2 regions of the Xenorhabdus doucetiae genome follow, and region 1 is predicted to be linked to the other one. Evidence: predicted binding sites of a transcription regulator. Region 1 holds the regulator's gene; the other holds the start of a gene.
What was found. Region 1 encodes PhoB, which activates phosphate uptake and scavenging genes when phosphate is short. Its sites were predicted from a motif close to CTGTCATAAAACTGNCNNAT; they were not measured.
Positions count from the first base shown of each region.

Region 2: a site for PhoB is predicted at 1,753-1,772, ahead of rpoH (RNA polymerase sigma factor RpoH). Genes of this name have one in related genera too.

Region 1 covers NZ_FO704550.1:796,545-804,471, reverse strand. Annotated here, with positions in the region: gene brnQ (branched-chain amino acid transport system II carrier protein) at 1-955, opposite strand, end outside; gene phoR (phosphate regulon sensor histidine kinase PhoR) at 1,380-2,678, opposite strand; gene phoB (phosphate regulon transcriptional regulator PhoB) at 2,705-3,394, opposite strand; gene sbcD (exonuclease subunit SbcD) at 3,676-4,893, shown strand; gene XDD1_RS03835 (SbcC/MukB-like Walker B domain-containing protein) at 4,911-7,927, shown strand, end outside.
Region 2 covers NZ_FO704550.1:3,779,099-3,786,698, forward strand. Annotated here, with positions in the region: gene XDD1_RS16520 (glycerate kinase) at 1-716, opposite strand, end outside; gene rpoH (RNA polymerase sigma factor RpoH) at 814-1,671, opposite strand; gene ftsX (permease-like cell division protein FtsX) at 1,884-2,864, opposite strand; gene ftsE (cell division ATP-binding protein FtsE) at 2,857-3,522, opposite strand; gene ftsY (signal recognition particle-docking protein FtsY) at 3,529-5,100, opposite strand; gene rsmD (16S rRNA (guanine(966)-N(2))-methyltransferase) at 5,330-5,908, shown strand; gene XDD1_RS16550 (DUF1145 family protein) at 5,950-6,231, shown strand; gene XDD1_RS16555 (zinc/cadmium/mercury/lead-transporting ATPase) at 6,400-7,600, shown strand, end outside.

The DNA.
Region 1 (7,927 bases):
ATACCAGAGTACGGTAGGACAACGGCAAATAACGGCTGAAAAACTCAGCGCAAGCGCAAGTCAAACCGACAGCCGTCACCATACAAGCCACGAAAATCAGTACCGCCAGGAAGAAGCTGCCGTAGTTACCAAAAATATTTTGGACATAGGCGTGCAAAATCACAGCACCATTTTCTGCGGTAGGCACTAATGTGCCGCTGCCTTCCCCTAGCTTGAACAAAGAGAGGTACACCAGTGTCAAGCCAAGACCCGCAATCAAGCCAGCCCACATCGCATAACGGGTCAACAGGGAGGAAGATTCAACCCCTCTGGAACGCGCGGCATTCACAATCACAATACCGAATACCATTGCGGCCAAGGTATCCATGGTCAGATAGCCATTAACAAAACCGTTTGAGAACGGAATTTCCCGATAAGTTTCAATGGCAGGAACGGGACCGCCAGCCGGCCACAGTACCGCCGCAATCCCCAAAATGGCCAGTGCCAAAATTTTGACCGGAGCCAATATACGGCCGACGCTATCCAGCAGTTTGCCCGGATATAATGAAATTAGCATCACGAGTGCAAAATAGAGCACGCTATAGATGAATAGCGGAAGTTCACCCGTTCCGACAAGGGGTGCAATACCCACTTCAAAAGAAACCGTTGCCGTTCTGGGCGTCGCAAACAGCGGGCCGACCGCCAGATAGCAGATCGTTGCCAGAACCAAACCCGCCACTTTTCCAATCGGTGCACTGAGAGTATCAATACCCCCGCCCACTTTGGCCAAAGCAATGACAGTGATAACCGGCAAGCCAACAGCGGTTAGCAAAAAGCCGGCTGCTGAGATCCAAACATGCTCTCCGGCCTGCAAGCCAACCATAGGCGGAAAAATAATATTTCCCGCACCAACAAACAAGGCAAAGGTCATAAAGCCTAATGCCCAAATATCCTTAGATGATAAACGGTATGCCATAATGATTGTTAATGTGTTATTACCAAAAGAAATGCCTCTGCGACAGATAGTCACTATCGCAAGCACTAGAATTTTCACTGGCGAGACTGGATTCTGATTTCATGGTCAGTGATCGACCTAATATTCACTGATAATCGTAAGATACAGAATGATAGTGGTAATTACAGCTATAATCGCCAATAACTGCCCCCAAGTAAAACTTTTATAGCGTCAAAAGGCAAGCGACAAACCCAAAACCAGAACAATATACCAAACTACTTTTTAAAATCAGTGATTATTGTTATCTATCATTGAATACACACTATATGATTTGTACGTTTTTCGTCCTTGCTGATTAATAACTCATTTTTTGTCCGTATTTTTTGTCCATATTGTTACCATTTAATTCCATTGAACTTATTATTTTTTCACAAAACTATTTTTGTCAGGGAATTTTAGCAGGGACAATAAGCCGGGATGCCAATAGAAAGCTAAAAACAGATCCCTTCCCTACAGTGCTCGAAATATCGAGATGAGTATTGTAGTGATGCAGTGCGTGTTTCACTATCGCCAACCCTAACCCATTGCCGCCCGTCTGACGCGAACGGGCCCGATCGACGCGATAAAAACGTTCTGTCAGGCGAGGTAAATGTTCTACACCAATCCCACCGCCACTGTCTTTCACTTTGAACTGTGCACCCTGGGAAACATTTCGCCAACTCACCTCAATCCGTGTTCCCGGAGGCGTATGCCTAACAGCGTTATAGACCAGGTTGGACATTGCACTGCGCAGTTGTTCTTCATTACCAAAAACCTTTAGCTTTTCATCAACATCAAACACAATATCATACTGTTCACTTCCCAAGGCCAACGCTTCCCGCTGCAATATTTTTAATAGATTGGGAACATTCACAATTTCACTCATGTCCACTTGTGACCCCCCCTCAATTTTGGAAAGGTGCAGCAATTGCTGAACCAAACCATCCATTCTTTGTATTTGTTCCTGCATCGTGCCGATGACTTTCTGATGCACCTTATTACCAACCATCTGATCTTCCATCATTTCCAGATAACCTTGCAGTACAGTCAGGGGGGTTTTCAGTTCATGGCTCACATTGGCAAAAAAATCTCGCCGGGCATTTTCCAACTGTCGTTTTTGAGTCACATCGCGCACAACCATCAATAATTGTGTCTCAAAATAAGGCATAATGCGGAATTCCATCATATTGCCATTATTCAACTCGATGGACAGAGGGCGGGAAAAATCATTTGCGGTGATATAACGGCTAAAATCAGGATAGCGCAGCAGGTTGAAGATATGCTGGCCATTATCCTCAGGCCAGCGAAACCCAAGTAAATGTTGTGCCAGACGATTACACCAAAAAATATTGCCTTCCTGAGTCATCATCACAACGGCATCCGGCAGTGACTCAGCACCACTACGAAAACGCTTGATCAATAATGTGAGTTCACGACGCCGTTTGCGATTGCGTTGCTGCATCTGGTAAATGCCATAAAAGATAGGTTCCCAGCCGCCACGACTGGCTGGTGGTAACATCCTGCGATCCAGCCACAACCAATCAGATAATTTCAGCAAATTGTAGCCATGCCATACCAATGCCAGAAATAACGCGATAACCAGCAGCCATGCCAAGTGACCAATAAAGAGAGACAAAAAGAGAGCGGGCAAGCAAAAAAGCACAATACCCCATGCCAACTTTTTCCAAGATAAACGCTCAAGCACGCGACTTTACTCCCATCAATACACAGTCAATAGCGGGTAGAAAAGCGATATCCTGTACCACGCACAGTCTGTACCATCTTATCGTGCTCCCCTGTCTCCAGCGCCTTGCGCAAGCGTCGAATATGGACATCAACCGTGCGATCTTCCACATAAACATTGGTTCCCCACACATAGTCAAGTAATTGCTCACGGCTATAAACCCGCTCAGGATGAGTCATAAAAAAGTGGAGAAGTTTGAATTCAGTTGGCCCCATTTCCAAATCCTGTCCATGACTGGAAACACGGTGGGAAGAAGGTTCCAGAATCAATCCATCCATATCAATAACGTCTTCCGCTTCCATTGGTGAAATGCGACGCAGAACCGCCTTGACACGGGCAATCAATTCCTTGGGCGAGAAAGGCTTCGTTATATAATCATCAGCACCGACATCTAAACCACGTACCCGATCTTCTTCTTCTGTCCGAGCCGTGACCATAATGACGGGGATCGCCTTGGTGTTATTATCCCGCTTCATTTGCCGGATAAGTTGTATCCCCGAACCCCCAGGAAGCATCCAATCCAATAAGACCAAATCAGGATAAGGTTCAGACAGACGCCTTATTGCCGTATCGTAATCTTCGACTTCAATGGCCTGATAACCGTTTTGCTCCAGTGCAAAACAAACCATTTCACGAATCGGTACTTCATCTTCAACGACCAAAATACGTTTAACCATGGTTAATCCTGCTAATATCATTAAGGTCAGCGATTTTCACCGTAAAATATTATGAGTCAATTTTATGACACTTTTATGAACCCTTATATTCCTCAATCAGTAAAAGACAAACTGGCTCCCAGAGAAAATCTTGCACCGTTGTTATATTTCATTTTGGATGCGAAGCAGCTCGAAAATTCAGTAAAGAATGTCGAATTGCACAGGACATCCCTCTCTCTGCCATTATAATTAGCGCCTGTCACAACGGATAAGAAAAACACTCAGGCAACGGCGGGGAACTCATGCGAATCATTCACACATCTGACTGGCATCTTGGCCAATACTTCTTTACGAAAAGCCGCGCCGCGGAGCATAAGCACTTTTTGCAGTGGCTGATTAAAAAAATCGTCCAGCATCAAGTGGATGCCTTGATTATTGCCGGTGATATCTTTGATACCGGTTCCCCGCCCAGCTATGCGCGTGAGCTTTATAACAAATTCATTGTGGCGCTACAGCCCACAGGCTGCCAACTTGTCATTCTTGGGGGAAACCATGATTCCGTTGCCACACTCAACGAAGCAAAATCCCTCCTCTCTTACCTGAATACCACGGTGATTGCCAATGCTGAAACCGAAGATATCGCACAACAGATAAAGATCCTGCATAACAGAGAAGGCAATGCCGGGGCGATCCTCTGCGCCATTCCCTATCTGCGCCCACGGGATATCTTAACCAGCCAGCCGGGGCAATCCGGCGTACAAAAACAGCAGGCATTACAGGATGCCATCAGCGAACACTATCACAGGCTCTATCAGCAAGCCTGTACATTACGAGAACAACTTGGTCAGCCATTACCGATTATTGCCACCGGTCACCTCACCACAGTAGGGGCTTCCACAACAGATTCCGTTCGCGATATTTACATCGGCACATTAGATGCCTTCCCTGCTCAGGCATTTCCTCCCGCTGACTATATCGCACTGGGGCATATCCACCGCCCGCAAGTTATCGGTAAATCAGAGCATATCCGCTACAGCGGTTCCCCTATTCCACTCAGTTTTGATGAAGTGGAACAGGAGAAAAGTGTCTGCCTGGTGGATTTTAAATCAGGCAAACTCGATAGCATCACACTGTTAACAATCCCGCATTATCAGCCGATGCAGCTTATTCGTGGTAATTTGCAGCAAATCGAAGCGCAGTTACAAACATTTAAGGAATATCAGGGAGAACGCCCTGTTTGGCTGGACATTGAAGTCGCAACCCAAGATTATCTGCACGATATCCAGAAACGCGTTCAGACCTTAAGTGAAGGATTGCCCGTTGAGATCATCCTGTTACGCCGCAGTAAAAGCGCCCGCCAACTGTCACTGTCTGAACAAAATAACGAAACCCTTGCCGAATTAAGTGTCAATGAGGTCTTCGAGCGTCGTTTGGCGCTGGCAGAAATAGGCGATATTGCTCAGAAACAACGCCTGACCACCCTGTTTAAACAAACGCTGGACGATATTTCTCAGCAATAACCTAAAGAGAACGCACCATGAAAATTCTTAGCTTACGGCTGAAAAATATCAATTCATTGCAAGGCGAATGGAAAATTGACTTTACGGCAGAACCTTTTGCCAGCAATGGATTATTTGCCATTACCGGCCCAACAGGGGCAGGAAAAACCTCCTTACTGGATGCCATTTGCCTCGCCCTTTATCATGAAACACCAAGGCTCAACACCATTTCTGCTTCTCAAAATGAATTAATGACCCGCCATACCGCCGAATGCCTTGCGGAAGTAGAATTTGAAGTCAAAGGCGTCGCTTATCGGGCATTTTGGAGCCAGCGCCGCGCCCGCAATCAGGCAAATGGCAAGCTCCAAGCACCAAAAGGAGAATTGGCCCTCAAAAAAGAGGGAAAAATCTTGGCGGATAAGATCCCTGAGAAAAAAGAAAAAATTGCCGAAATAACCGGGCTGGATTTTAGCCGTTTTACCAAATCCATGCTGTTGTCACAGGGGAATTTTGCTGCATTTTTAAATGCAAAGGATACCGATCGGGCAGATCTACTGGAAGAGCTAACCGGCACAGAAATTTACGGCATTCTGTCCCAGGAAATTTACCAACGCCATAAAGAGGCACACTCTGAACTGAATATCCATCAGGCCAAAGCCTCTTCCATTGAATTACTCACGCCAGAACAGCAACACGCATATCAAAACCAACAACAACAGCTTGTGGCTGAAGAAAACCAACTCAGCCAACAAATAAAGGCATTGCAAACGGCCGAACAGTGGCTGTTTCGGCGAGATGAGCTCCAGCAATCACGGGCAAGCAATGCTTCACTTTTACAACAGACTGAGCACGCCATTCAAGAAGCCCAACCTCAATTACAACAACTTGCCGCCAGCGAACCGGCAGAGAAAATCCGTCCATTATGGGATGCACAAAACCGGGCACACCATGAAAAACAGTGGCTCACGGAACAACGCACAAAAATAGAGCATGAACACCAACAACAACTGGCAATGCTGCAACCTGCCGAACAGCAATTGGCACAACAGGAAAAAATACGGGAAGAGCACCAACAGTATCAATATCAGCAAGAAAAGCTCATCTCAGAGCAAATTATACCGCTCGATCATAAAATTGATGTTCAATCCAAAGAAATGATGAAACTCGAAAAAGAGATTGCCGGGCAAGACCGCGATCTCACAGAGATTTCATCCCAATACCAAGCCACACAGAATCAAATAACGGCTTTAAATAATGAACAAAAGGCGTTGGCATCTTACGATGAGCAGCATCCTTATTACCGCAATCTGGACAGCAAACTACCTGAATGGAAACAGCTATTCACTCGCCAGCAAGAGCGGCAAGAGAAAATAGACCAGCTCACCCAAAGTACCCAACAAATTACCTCGGAGCTGACCCGTACAACGGACTATCTACATACACTGCATGCAGAATTGGCTAACCAACAAGCACAGAGCCAACTACTGAGCAATAACCTTGCCGCAGCGGAAAACCAACTCACAACATTGCAGCACAAACACCCGCCGGAACAGTTACAGAAAAATTTAGAGAATTATCAGAAACAACTGGCATCACAAAACCAACTGGCGATCTTACTTCCACAGATCCAGCAGTTACAAACGACGATCTCGGCCGATCAAAGCCAATTGACACAATCCCAAGCATTGGTCAAAGCCTTGCCTGATCAGATCGCCATCCTCAATCAACAGTGGGCAGACAAGCAACAACATTATGACGATCTCAGCCACCGAATTCGCCTGGAACAACGGATAGTCAGTCTGGAAAAAGAACGAGCACAATTAAAACAAGGTGAATCTTGCCCGCTTTGCGGTTCAACGCATCATCCTTTAATCAGCGAATACCTGAATATTGCCCTGCCGCATTCAGAAGAGCGCTTGAAAATCCTGCGCCAACAGCTTGATCAACTTCAAGAAAATCGCACAACCCTACAGCAAAAACAGCAACATCAACAGCAGCACGGCGAACAATTGCAGCAAAACATTGCCCAATGCAATGCTAAATTAGCGGAATGGGTGAAACAGTGGCAACACCATTGCCAGCAGTTGCAGGTGACAGAATTACCCATAGATGCAGAGGCGGTTAATCATTTTATCAGCCAGCGACAATCGGCTTATCACCAACATCAAATGCAACAGGAAGCCCTGTTACAGGCAGAAAAAGACCATCAGGCAGCCGAAAAAGCATTGGCTGCCAACCGAGAGCAATATCAGGCATGTGAAAAGCGTATTGAACTGGAAAAGTTCAAACAGGATTCAGCCGAAAAACAACGAACAGAAAAGACGGCAGAAGCTCAACAACTCGCAGCCGCTTACGCGGCGACAGCACAACAGTTAAACACGGAATTACAGCCAACACCTTTCACCCTTCCCGCCCATCAGGAAATAGAAAACTGGCTGCAACAACGTGAGCAAGAATTAAAAAACTACCATGATTCTCGTGAAAAATGGCAGAAACTGCTAACAGAACAAGCCGCCCTGCAAAGCAAACTGAGTGAGTTGGACAAGCAAAAAAATAAGCTCACCGCCCAACTTCATACTTTGCATGAACAACAACAGCAGCAAAAACAGTTATTGGCACAAACACGCCAGGAGCGTCATCGTTTATTTGGTGAACAATCCACCATTGCCGTTCGTCAGGTTTTGCAGCAAAAAGCCCATGAACTGGAAATCGCCTACAAACAGGCCGCTTTCCATCTGCAAAAAATGCAAAACCAATTGAGCCAATTAACCGGCGCTGCCAATGAAATAGAAAAAAGCCATACCGCCGCCGAAGCAAACTACAAACTTGCCGCCAGACACTTCCAAGCAGGCTTAGAACAGCAAGGCTTTCCTGATCAATTCTCTTTTGAACGCGCTTTGCTGGAACCGGAACAACGGGAAAAATTACAACAGTTACAAGAAAAACTTGAACAACAACAATGGCAAGCCCAAACACGGCACCATGAATCAGAAGTCGCCTTACAGCGACATACAGAAACGCAGCCGCAGTTGCTTAATCAATATGAACCTCAACA
Region 2 (7,600 bases), 1.2 Mb from region 1:
TTCCCTGTGAGCGATTCCATTTTCATTCCATAATGACGCAGTGCCGAATCCAATAACTTAACCATTTCCGGGGTTGCCCCTTTTTGTGGGCCAAATACGGCTGATGCCCCCGATTCACCACATAGCGGGTTATTCACATCACAGGCTACTGTCAGTTCAATCTTCCCAAGGCGTGGTTCAAGGTGGGTTAAGTCGATACTTTCCAGCCGGGTCAATGCCGCGCCGCCAAATGGCAATATGCGGCCGTCACCATCCAGTAAATTTGCCCCCAGTGCCTGCATCATCCCTGCGCCACCATCGTTGGTTGCACTGCCCCCAATGCCTAAAATGAGTTTGCGCACGCCATGTTCCAACGCAGCCAGAATCAGCTCTCCCGTTCCATAACTCGTCGTTAGCAACGGATTGCGCTGCGCCATCGGCACCAAATGCAGGCCAGAAGCGGCGGCCATTTCAATCACAGCGGTTTTTCCATCGCCAAGCAGACCAAAAAATGCCTCAACCGGCTGCCCCAAGGGATCGGTGACAGTACATGCGATGCGTTTTCCCCCTGTGGCAGCAACCAGTGATTCGACTGTCCCTTCTCCACCATCCGCCATAGGCAATGTGAGATAGTTTGCGTGTGGATAAATTTCTTTAAATCCCCGCTCTATCGCCTGTGCGACTTGCAGGGCGCTCAGGCTTTCCTTAAACGAATCAGGAGCAATCACAATTTTCATCATGGAATTTCCTCGCTTCTCTGGCACGTATGTATAAAAAAAGCGATAAACTCATTATCGCTTTTTAATCCGGCAAGCAGGGATGTCGTCTAAGAAATTACGCTTCAATCGCCAGTCGCAATTTCTTCATTGCATTTTTTTCGAGCTGTCTAACACGCTCCGCAGATACACCGTATTTGTCTGCCAGTTCTTGCAAGGTGGTTTTGTTATCATCATCCAACCAACGGGAACGAATGATGTCTTGGCTACGCTCATCCAGCCCTTCCATCGCGACAGAAAGTTTATCCGCTGCGTGGTTTTCCCAGTTATCTTCTTCAATGCCATCAGCAAAGTCAGACGCCTTGTCTTGCAAATACAGCACCGGAGCCACGGGATGGCTGTCATGATTATCATCATCAGAGGGCATATCGAATGCCATATCCTGCGCTGACATGCGCGATTCCATCTCGCGGACGTCTTTGCTGGTCACGCCTAATTCTTTGGCAACCAGCTCAATTTCGTCCTGATTGAACCACCCCAGACGTTGTTTCGCCTTGCGCAAATTAAAGAACAGCTTACGCTGGGCTTTGGTTGTTGCGACTTTCACGATACGCCAATTACGTAATACGTACTCATGGATTTCTGCCTTAATCCAGTGAACAGCAAAAGAAACCAAACGTACACCTACTTCTGGATTAAATCGACGAACCGCTTTCATCAGGCCAATATTACCTTCCTGAATCAAATCCGCTTGCGGCAGACCATAACCGGCATAACTGCGGGCAACATGAACAACGAAGCGCAGGTGAGAAAGAATCAGCTTTTTCGCTGCATCCAGATCTCCCTGGTAATGCAGCCTTTTTGCCAGTTCCCTCTCTTCCTCTGCGGAAAGCATAGGGTAAGCATTGGAGGCACGGATGTATCCTTCCAAACTACCTTGTGGAACTAATGCCAAAGTTTGCATTTCTTTTGTCATTCAAATTCTCTCAAAATTAGATCTAAATTGACGGCTTTCAAGTTTGCCTGAGTTAACCCATGAGGGTTATTCAAGCCAAAGATATGTCTATTTTACCACCGTAGCGATCATATTCAAATCATCTCAATAGTGTAAACATCAATACAAAATCATAACTGTGATTTCGACCACGATGAAGCCCAAAAGTTCACTGGCAAGCCTGACCAACGCCGCTATTCCGGCCTGAAACGACGCAAATGCTGAATTGTCGCAAACCATGCTGCAATCCAACCAATCATACCTGAAATAAGGACTAATAAGAGTGATTCATCCCATCCCAAGCCATGCAGCTTAAAACTGGTGCCAAAAACACTCGCGACTTCCGTGACCACATCGGAAAGTTTCCACACCAGCAGAGAGGAGAGGATCAGGGAAAATATGGCGCCCAGTACGCCCAGTAAGGCACCGCCATTCAGGAAAGGACGCAGAATAAAACCATCCGTTGCCCCAATCAGCTTCATGACATTAATCGTCTCACGGCGGCTAAAGATACTCAGCCGGACGCTGTTACCAATGACCAAGAGTAGCGCAACCACCATCAAAATACCTATCACGGCCGCAATTCTGCCGACAAGGACGGTCAGCGCGGTCAGGCGGGCAAACCAGCTATCATCCATCCTGACGTCTTCAATGCCTTTAATCTGCGCAACCTGATCGCGCAATGTCGTGAGTGTCTGATTGCTTTGGAAATTCAATTGAGGCGAGACGATGGCGACCGCCGGCAACGGGTTCTCCTCCAGCAAATCCAGGGCACTGGCAAAACCCGACCATGCCCGGAATTCGTTTACCGCATCTTCACGGGAAAGATAATTCACCGATTTCACGCCGTCCATGCCTTGCAACTGATCAATGACCTGTTTGACACTCTTGTCATTCAGTGACTTATCCAAATAGACCGTGAGTTGCGGGATGGGATACCACTGCATCACAGCTTGATCGACGTTTTTCCAAACGATATAAAACACACTCGGTAAGGTCAGGGAAATGGCAACCACCATCATGGTCAACAGCGTCGCCAATGGCTGGCGGAACATATCAGACAGCGTACTTTTCCACGCATAACGCTGCTGTACGCGCCATCCCCCTTTCAATGACCTGGACTTGGATTTTGGCGAATAGCCTTTTTTCGCTAAATGACGGACATGCTTAACCATGATGCCCTCCTTGCATGCGCCCCTGATTCAGGGTCAAGATACGGTAATTTCTTCGTTCAATCAGGGCGGTATCATGCGTCGCCATCAGAACGGTCACGCCAACTCGGTTAAATTCTTCAAACAGACGGATGATCCCCTCTGATAATGCCCCATCCAAATTTCCCGTTGGTTCATCCGCCAGCAATACCGTGGGTTTGTTCACCACCGCGCGGGCAATACCAACACGTTGTTGCTCTCCGCCAGAAAGTTGAATGGGGAAATTTTTCGCTTTGTCCAGCAAGCCGACCTTATCCAATGCCGCAGATACCCGCCGACGAATATCCTCAGCACTGGCTCCTGAGATGATCAGCGGCATGGCGACGTTCTCGTATACCGTGCGATCCAAAAGCAGGTGGTGATCCTGAAAAATCATGCCGATCTGACGGCGCAGAAAGGGGATCTCGCGGGATTTTAGTCGGCTGATGTCATGACCAGAAAACCAAATATGGCCGGCACTGGGGCGTTCGATGCCACAGATAAGTTTCAAAAGTGTACTTTTACCCGCCCCTGAATGACCGGTTAAAAATGCCATTTCCCCTGGAAGGAGATGAAACTCCACCCCTTGCAGCGCCTGCCGCCCTCCCAGATAGGCTTTACTGACCTGTTCAAAGCGAATCATTGATAGTTAATCCTCTCTGGCAAAAAGCGCCTCAATAAAATCGTCTGCCTTAAATGGACGGAGATCTTCAATGCCTTCACCCACGCCAATGTAGCGGATGGGGATCTCAAATTGGTCGGCAATGGCGAAGATAACGCCCCCTTTCGCAGTACCATCCAGTTTGGTCAGTGAAATACCCGTCAATCCTACCGCTTCATGGAATAGTTTAGCCTGACTTACTGCATTTTGGCCTGTGCTGGCATCCAGCGTCAGCATAATTTCATGAGGAGCCTCTTCGTCCAGTTTTTTCATCACTCGAACGATTTTTTTCAGCTCTTCCATCAAATGTGCTTTGTTCTGCAAGCGCCCTGCGGTATCGGCAATCAGGACATCAACCCCTTTGGCCTTGGCTGACTGGATGGCATCAAAAATCACTGAGGCGGGATCGGCGCCCGTATGTTGGGCAATCACCGGGATTTTGTTGCGTTCGCCCCAAACCTGTAATTGTTCTACTGCGGCTGCCCGGAAGGTATCCCCGGCGGCCAGCATGACGGATTTCCCCTGAGACTGGAATTGACGTGCCAATTTACCAATGGTGGTGGTTTTACCCACGCCATTCACGCCTACCATCAGAATGACATACGGTGATTTATTTTCGATCGCCAGCGGCTTATCCACTTTCGCCAAAATAGCCGACATCTCTTCTTTCAGTTTAGCGTAAAGCGCTTCCGCATCTTTCAACTCTTTGCGACTGGCGTGATCTGTCAGGCTGGTGATGATCTTACGGGTCGTTTCGACACCCACATCGGCAATCAGTAGATGCTCTTCCAGCTCTTCAAACAGATCATCATCAATTTTCTTGCCACGAAATAGCCCCAGAAAACCGGAGCCAAAATTTTGACGGGTTTTCATTAAGCTGCGTTTCAGACGGGCAAAGAACCCTTCTTTGGTTGGCCGCTCTTGTTCCTTAGGTAAGGTTACTTGTTCTGCCGCTTCCGCTAAACGCTGTTGCTCTGCCTCTTCCGCTGCTTGACGGGCGGCTGCTTCCGCCAAACGCTGTTGTTCTACCTCTTCCGCTGCACGGCGGGCGGCTGCTTCCGCCAGACGCTGTTGCTCCGCCTCTTCCGCTGCACGGCGGGCGGCTGCTTCCGCCAGACGCTGCTGCTCCGCCTCTTCCGCTGCTTGACGGGCGGCTTCTTCCGCCAGACGCTGTTGTTCTGCCTCTTCTGCTGCACGGCGGGCCGCTTCTTCCGCCAGACGCTGTTGCTCTGCCTCTTCTGCTGCACGGCGGGCGGCTGCTTCCGCTAAACGCTGTTGTTCTGCCTCTTCTGCTGCACGGCGGGCCGCTTCTTCCGCCAAACGCTGTTGCTCTGCCTCTTCTGCTGCACGGCGGGCGGCTGCTTCCGCTAAACGCTGTTGTTCTGCCTCTTCTGCTGCACGGCGGGCCGCTTCTTCCGCCAAACGCTGCTGCTCCGCCTCTTCTGCTGCTTGACGGGCGGCTGCTTCTGCTGCAACGCTTTCTTGTTCCTCTTGCTGTTGCTTATCTTGACGACCAAGTCCAAACCAAGAGAAGAAACCCTTTTTTTTCTCTTTTGCCATCGGCCACTACACTCCTCGCGGTTAATATTAGATATGGGTCGTTATATCCACTGAGATAGGTTCTAACGGTGATAAAATCCAGTCTAACATTTTCATCACACCACAAAACATATCTATAGCGGATTTCGTGGTAAATTAATCAATGAATTTCTTCGTTTTCATTCACTTTTTGTCTCCGCCAGAGATTATTTAATCGCATCGGATGACAAATGCTTAAGCTATGTAAATTATGACTAAAAAACCACAGCGCGCGTCTTTGGGGCAAATCCGCATTATTGGCGGAAAATGGCGCGGGAGAAAATTACCGGTGCCGGAGAGTACCGGCCTGCGCCCAACCACCGACCGCGTCCGCGAGACACTTTTTAACTGGCTGATGCCAATGATTCAGGGGGCGCGTTGCCTGGATTGTTTTTCCGGCAGTGGCGCCCTCGGATTTGAGGCTTTGTCACGTTATGCAGGTCACGCGACCTTAATTGAATACGATCGCAATGTGGCGAAACAACTCTCGGCTAACTTAGCCATGCTGAACGCTGAAAATGCCAATGTGATACAAGGTAATGCACTACAATACCTTAACGGCGTTGGAACACCGTTTGATGTGGTTTTCCTCGATCCGCCATTCCGTCAGGGAATGTTGGCTGAAACCATCCATTTATTGGAAACCCACGGTTGGCTGGCAGAAGAAAGCTGGATTTATGTTGAGGCAGAAGCAGAATCTGCTGCGACAGAAGTTCCGCCCAACTGGCAACTACATCGGGAAAAAATCGCCGGGCAAGTGGCTTACCGGTTATATATTCGTCACCCGTAGTCTGGTGTCCAAACAGCTTAAACACGATTTTGGAGTCGATGATGTTTATTCAATTAGGTAGAGGGATCATGATCTTAGTGTGGGGGATTATGATCTTCAATTTGTTTCACCCATTCCCTAAACCATTAAGATATTTTATGGATATTGCGATGGTATTTACGGTCATTATGCATGCTTTTCAGTTGCTGCTGCTGAAAAACTCCCAGCCCAAAGATCAAAAGCTGTCGAGTTTTCTCCAGACCAAGATCTTCTTTTTCGGGGTCTTTGAATTATTGGCCTGGCAAAAAAAACAACAAAAAGAGCATCAACGAGAGAAAAAATAACGTTCCATACTCCGTATTTCTTAGAGGAAGGATATTGATGATGAGCATCTATCCTGAATAGCACAAATCATCAAAAGAATTCCTCTTATCGGATTTGACTCTGGAGTTCACTCCAATGTGTAGAGTTAACGTTAATAATTAATATTAACTCTATTTAAGAGGTCGCCTATGTTCTCCACCTCCCAAAAACATAAGCAATCACAGCCCAATTCTTCATCTTGCCAAAAAGATGATCATCAGCATGTTACCAATCATGCTTGTTGTTCCACCGGCGCAGCACATTCACATGAACATGAGCATCCCCATGAACATTCTCATGAACATACTCATAAACATAGCGGCGCACACTGTTCACACGATCATGCTCATGCCATGCAAGATAGCGCTCCTCCCGAATTAACGGCACAACAACGTTTTCACTGGACTATCCAAGGCATGGATTGCCCAAGCTGTGCAGGCAAGATCGAAAATGCGGTGAAAAAACTGCCAGACGCCAAACAGGTCAAGGTGTTGTTTACCACCGAGAAACTGGTGGTCGATGCGGATATTGATATTCGTGCCGCCGTTGAGCAAGCCGTAAAACAGGCGGGCTTTGAAATCAAGGGGACAAATTCGGCCTCTAAACTACCTCCGGCAGTCAGTCACTGGAAGACTTTCGCCCCAATCCTGATTCTGGCCGCTTTGATGTTCGTCAGTTGGGGAATCTCAGCAGCCCATGCGCCCGCAGGACGGATCGCTTTCATCATCACAACGCTGATTGGGTTATATCCGGTCGCGACCAAGGCTATCAAACTGATGCGTTCCGGCACCCCTTTTGCCATTGAAACGTTGATGAGTGTTGCGGCTATTGGTGCCTTGTTCATTGATGCCACCGCAGAAGCCGCGATGGTTATTCTTCTGTTCAAATTAGGGGAAATACTGGAATCCTATGCCGCGGGGCGTGCTCGTCGTGGCGTCAGTGCCTTGATGGCATTGGTGCCTGATCAAGCCTTGCTGATTAAAGAGGGAAAAAAGAAAACCGTCTCAGCTGCGGATCTGCGTCCGGGTGATATCATTGAAATCGCCCCAGGTGCCCGCTTACCGACGGATGCCGAACTCCTCAACCCATTTGCCAGTTTCGATGAAAGTGCCCTGACCGGGGAATCGGTTCCGGTTGAGCGGCTGCAAGGCGAAAAGGTCGCCGCGGGCTGTCTTTCTGTCGATAGTGCGGTGCAGATGAAGGTGATCTCTGAACCGGGCCACAACGCCATTGACCGCATCCTGCAACTGATTGAAGAAGCGGAAGAGCGTCGTGCGCCAATTGAACGTTTTATCGACCGATTCAGTCGTATCTATACGCCGTTGATTATCTTGTTCTCAGCGCTGGTGG